Bdellovibrio bacteriovorus HD100: one gene and its partner. The protein of the gene in region 2 binds, or shares a complex with, the protein of the main gene of each other region. Links are inferred from orthologs where the notes say so. Each region holds a gene or a part of one and is shown on either strand. Other genes may lie near its edges.

Region 1 (2,994 bases), 1.8 Mb from region 2 along the record:
ACGCAACAGCTGATAACTTTTCTTCCGGTCCTGCTGATGAGTTTCAGTTTCCATGGCCAGATGGCGCCCCACCACTTCGGCCTGGGCAAAGGATTTATCCAAATAGGATTTAATCTGCTGGGCGTATTTGCGTCCCATCTCTTCAGACATTGCGTGCGCCGATTTTTTGGCGTCTTTGAATGAATCCTGCACAGCCAGGAAGGCAATGCCTCCCAGAACCAGTGTGCCGACAATAGCGATAGGTAAAGTTAACTGTTGAGTGAAAGAAAGTTTTCTGAATCCACGACTGAACATACAACAACTCCAGAATTATCCGACCTCGAAAGATTCGGATAAAAAACTGGCCACAAAGAGAGGACCATGGTCCAGATCCTCTCTGAAATTGGATGGATTTTCAAATTCCTCCCCCGATGGGATGAAGGACTTTAGTGCCCGCCTGCCGTCGCTTTCAGGCCAATGATGGAAATCAGCAACAATGCTAGGAAGAACAGGCGAGCTGGTGTCGCGGCTTCGTTGAACAGGAAGATTCCCAGAATAGCCGCACCCAAGGCACCGATTCCCACCCACACGCCGTAAGCGGTGCCTATGGGAAGCACGGTCGCCGCCCGCGCCAGCAAAAACATACTGCCGGCCAAGGCCACCAAAGTAAGAACACTGGGAACAAGTTTTGTGAAACCTTCGGTGTATTTAAGGCCGATGGCCCAACCGACTTCAAGAAGACCTGCGATTGCCAAAATGATCCATGCTACTGTGTTAGACATACCAACACTCCTTTCGTTAGAAAAAAGCGTCGTCTTGTCCTGACCGGGTACGTCGCACATCGTCCGGGCACCTCAGTCGCAGAAACTGAAATACCAAACTATTAAAGCGCAAAAGCCAAAAAAAGTAAAGATCAGACTCATTTGGAAAGATCTGGCTTGATCCCCCCTTTCCTGCACCGCCTCACTCTTGACCCATCCCCTCGGGCGGACTAGGTTCAGACCCATGCAAAAGCTAAAAGTGTTTCTGTCAGACAGTTTGAATCCTCACCTTAACCTGGCCACGGAAGAGTGGATCTTTCACAATCTGGATCCGTCCCAGCAAGTGCTGTTCTTGTGGCGCAATGAAGAAACCGTGGTCATCGGGCGCAACCAGAATCCCTGGTCTGAATGCAACCTGGCCAAAATGAAAGATGAAAAAGTTCACTTGGCCCGTCGCACGACCGGCGGTGGCGCTGTCTTTCATGATTTGCAAAACACCAACTTCACATTCCTGTCGCCCAAAGAATCCTATAAGCGCGAAAACAACGTTCAGATCATTTTTGATGCGTTGAAAACCTTTGGTATCCAGGGCGAAGCTTCAGGCCGAAATGATCTGCTGATCCCATTCCCCGACGGTCCCCGCAAATTCAGTGGCAGCGCTTACCGTGAAAAGAAGGACCGCGCCTTCCATCACGGCACTTTGCTGTTGAACACCGATCTGACCCGCCTGGGAAATTACCTGACACCCAATCCGAAAAAGCTTCAAGCCAAAGGCAAAGAATCCGTCCGGGCCCGCGTAGCGAACCTGACCGAGGTGTCCCCGGGAATCAATCATGATCAGATCGTGACCACGATGGTGAAGTCCTTTGAAAACTTCTATGCCGGGAAAGCGGAAGTTGAGTCTTTGACCATGGAAAGTCTGAAGCTGATTCCGGAACTGAAAGAGCAGTACGAACAGCTCAGTTCCTGGGAATGGTTGTATGGCAACACCCTGGAATTCAGCCACAAGATGGATGAATACCTGACCCTGGGGTTCTTTGATTTCCATTTCAAAGTGGAAGACGGACAGATCAAGGATTTGAAAATCTATACGGACTGCCTGTATCCACAGGTGATCGAGGACTTGACGGAAAGTCTGCGCGGCAAAGCTTATCGTGGCGATGCGGTTCGTGAGGCCCTGATGAGTGTGCGCGGCAAACACACTGAACTGAATCTGGGACTTTCCGAAGTGGAAGAATGGCTCTGCAAAAACATCGAAATCTAAACAAACAGAACCGATCCTGCAGCTTGCGGGATCGGCCCTTCATCCCGTTTATTACAATCACTCCCGTTCACTCTGCAATTTCGCAAAAACTGTCTAGAGCTACAGCAAGAAATTCAACTTAGACCTGAGTCCATTTTACATCCTCACATTCAGCATTAATTTGGCTTAATAAATCGGACCTTTGTTACGATACATACTGTATGAAAACAAAAGTCACCGCCTCCTTCAAAATTCTTGCGGCCTTTTTGCTCGTTTCGACTCTCGCTGCGTGTGCCCCCTCAAACTCTGACGTCCTAAGCACAGCCCTTCCAGGCACGGACACAGACAATTCCCAGTCGGTACCGGGGACGGAAGACCCGTCAACACCGACACTTCCTGAACCTGATGATGAAATCAAAGACAGCGCAAAGTCCCTGAAGATTCATGCTTTCGCTGACATGAACATCGACACCAGCGGCACCTATGCCAATGCCACGATCTCGATTGTCAAATCCATGATTTCGCGCCAGCCAGCGGCGATTCTGGGTGTGGGTGATTACATCGATGGCGAAAAGAAAAGCCTTTCCGACAGCACCTATGTGAACATGTGGAACCAGTTCTCGAAAAAAGTTCTGTCGTTCATGCGCGATGCAAACATTCCATTCCTGCCGACGCCGGGCAATCACGATGCCTACTATGCGCAGGAACGCCGCCTGTATGATTCTTTCTGGGGCAAAAACAAACCCAACGTGGAATATGTCGATGATGACAACTTCCCGTTCTATTATTCCTTCATCAAAGAAGACGTGTTCTTTGTTTCCCTGGATGATGCCAACTATTCCAGGCTTTCCAACCGCACGGCCCAACTGGCCTGGTTGAAAGAGCAATTGTCCTCCGCCCGTGCCAAAGGGGCCCGGGCACGAGTTGTCTATGGCCATATCCCGCTATACTCGATTGTCAGCAGCAAAGCCAACAGCTCGACGGTCTACGAAAACGGGGTCCTGGCAGGAG
Region 2 (2,735 bases):
TTTAATATCGATCTTTTCCGGGTTTAAGCGGCTGTCTCATTTTGAGACATGGCCGTGGTATGTCCTTTGCTTTCTTAAAAACTAAAGAATGCAAAGGACACTTCAATGATCTGCACGAAATTTTGCGAAAAAATTTTGATCACCTGTGTGACGCTTTTTGCGTTGAATGCCTTTGCATTGGATGCTGGTGCCGAAAAGTTAAAGCTGCCTCAGCTGCCGCAGATCAAGGCGCCTGAAGCCGTTCGTATTGAAGTTAAGCCCGTGGCTCGACCGGAAGGATCTTTGATCCTGGACAATGCCCTGGGTAAAAATCTTAAGGACTTTCAGACTTTTTTGAAAACTCAGGGGCCTCGTACTGGAGGCGGTGGAAATTCCTGTGCTCTTTCCATTCACCAGAACACAGAGAAGCTTGTCAGTTTGCTTTCTGAGATGCCCACGCTGTTGAGCGAGGGGCAAAGAGCTTTCTTGCTGCACAAGATATCCGTGGCTAAGTTTTACCTAAGTGAAGATCTGACTCTGGATGGGCAGACAAAGGACGCCATTAACTATCCGAACACCAATGAGATTTATTTATCCAATAAGCTATGCGGGCTGGACCTGCTGGATGTGCAGAGCCGTGCGATGGCTATCCTTCTGCATGAATATCTGGGGCTTGCTAACATTGATGATCGTCGGTACCAGATATCCGGTGCCTTCCTGCAAAACTATTCAACCTTCAATGCCCGTGGATATACCTTCACCGCTGATAATTCATATAAAGCACATACCGGACAATGTGTTCAGTCTGTTCTTCAGATGCAGCAAATCGGAAACAATTTAATTATTTCAACTTCGTCGAAACCTGGCGCGAGGATCATCCCATTAACGCGCCAACATGTTGAAGAGTTCCAGGCCTTGGGTGAACGAATTTGGGGAGCTGAAAAGACGGTCACCGTAGCCGACAGGGAAATGGGTGTGGACTATGTGTTTTCCAGCGAAAGTTGCGGCACCGTAAGTTGTGAATACTTAAGAATTAAAAAGGGCGATGTAACCATAAAGACTATTAAGAATGCCACCAATGGGCTGTCGACTATTGATTGCAAACGCTAGTGGGCCCAGATTTTGGACATAAAAAAAGCCGACTTATTCAGTCAGCTTTCTTTGCGGATCTTTCCAGAGGAAAGATTTGGTGCCCCGCGAGGGACTTGAACCCCCACGCTTGCGCACTAGATCCTAAGTCTAGCGTGTCTGCCAATTTCACCAGCGGGGCACACCTTAAATTCGAAGAACATTGATAGCCTAGTTGCCTAGGCTAATGCAAGAAAATTACTTCTCGCTGATCAATTTTTTGTAATCTGGAGCTCTCATCAGGTTTGCGAGCTCTTTTTCAGTATCCATTTCGATACGAACCAACCAGCCTTCATTTACTGGATCGTCGTTCAAAACAGAAGGATCGTCGCCCAGGGACGCGTTTACTTCGATTACAGTGCCGGAAACAGGAGCGTAAAGGTCGCTCACGGCTTTAACGGACTCAATAACACCGAAAGTTTGGCCTTGAGTGATTTTTTGACCTTCTTCTGGAAGTTCCACGTAAACCACTTCACCCAATTGGTCTTGAGCGAACTCAGTGATGCCTACGGTTACGATGTTCTCGTCAACTTGAGCCCATTCGTGTTCTTTTGTGTAGTAGTAATCTTCAGGAATATGAAATCCCATGTCTGGCTCCTTATTTCGTTACAAACGGTGTTTTGCAAACCACGGCTTTCACTTTACGGCCGCGGATATCCAGAAGGAATTCAGTTCCTTCTTTCGCGTAAGCCACATCGATAAAAGCAATACCGATAGGCTCGTCCAGGGTCGGTGAGTGTGTACCACTAGTTACCTTGCCGATTTCTTTGTTGTCAAAAGAAAACAGGCTGTATCCCTGACGGGGGATGCCCTTCTCAAGCATCTTAAATCCCACAAGATTTCTGGTTAGGCCGGCTTCTTTTTTGCCCACGATTTGGGCTTTGTTCATGAAGTCCTTTTTAGCCGGTTTAATAACCCAGCCAAGGCCCGCTTCGTATGGATTCGTCGTGTCATCGATTTCGTGGCCATACAGGGAGTACTTCATTTCGGTTCTTAGGGTGTCACGAGCGCCCAAACCGATGCCCATGCAGCCCAGGTCCTTGCCTTTTTCCAGCAAAGTCATCCACAGGTCCGCCGTGCCCGCCGCCTCGACAAAGACTTCACAGCCTTTTTCGCCGGTGTAGCCGGTGGTGGCGATCATGATCTTGTGGCCCTTGAACGTGCCGGATTTGACCGTGAAGGACTTCATTTCGCTGACTTTGATGTCAAAGACGCGGTCACACAGTTCCAGGGCTTTCGGGCCTTGGATGGCGATCTGACCCCAAAGGTCGGATTCGTCGGTGATGTCGGCACCCTTGTTGTGTTTGGTCATCCAGGCAAAGTCTTTGTCTTTGTTAGAGGCGTTCACACACACCAGATAGTCGGAATCTTTAGACAGGCAGTAAACGATGATATCGTCAACCAGACCGCCCTGATCATTCGGCAGCAGAGAATACTGAGCTTCGCCGTCGTTCAGCTTGGAAACGTCGTTGGTGGTCAGCCACTCCAGAGTCTCCAGGGCTTTAGGTCCCTTGACGCGAACTTCGCCCATGTGGGAGACGTCGAATAGGCCCACGTTCGTGCGCACGTTGTTGTGCTCTTCACGAAGACCGATGTATTGAACGGGCATATACCAACCGGCAAAGTCG

Evidence for each region. Proteins that work in one complex are often made in the same cells at the same time.
Region 1: the proteins of gcvH (region 2) and BD_RS11440 are in contact, whole or in part, in a crystal structure (PDB 3A7A), measured with the Escherichia coli proteins. The link is inferred for Bdellovibrio bacteriovorus HD100 from one-to-one orthologs.

Annotation. Positions count from the first base shown.
Region 1 is NC_005363.1:2,411,376-2,414,369, forward strand. It holds BD_RS11440 (lipoate--protein ligase), read left to right. Parts: upstream 1-984; coding sequence 985-2,004; downstream 2,005-2,994. Other genes in the region: BD_RS11430 (methyl-accepting chemotaxis protein), read right to left, coding at 1-294; sugE (quaternary ammonium compound efflux SMR transporter SugE), read right to left, coding at 426-761; BD_RS11445 (metallophosphoesterase family protein), read left to right, coding at 2,205-2,994. UniProt on the Escherichia coli protein: Catalyzes both the ATP-dependent activation of exogenously supplied lipoate to lipoyl-AMP and the transfer of the activated lipoyl onto the lipoyl domains of lipoate-dependent enzymes.
Region 2 is NC_005363.1:631,420-634,154, forward strand. It holds gcvH (glycine cleavage system protein GcvH), read right to left. Parts: upstream 1,696-2,735; coding sequence 1,306-1,695; downstream 1-1,305. Other genes in the region: BD_RS03110 (DUF4423 domain-containing protein), read left to right, coding at 1-27; BD_RS03115 (hypothetical protein), read left to right, coding at 163-1,089; gcvT (glycine cleavage system aminomethyltransferase GcvT), read right to left, coding at 1,706-2,735. UniProt on the Escherichia coli protein: The glycine cleavage system catalyzes the degradation of glycine. The H protein shuttles the methylamine group of glycine from the P protein to the T protein.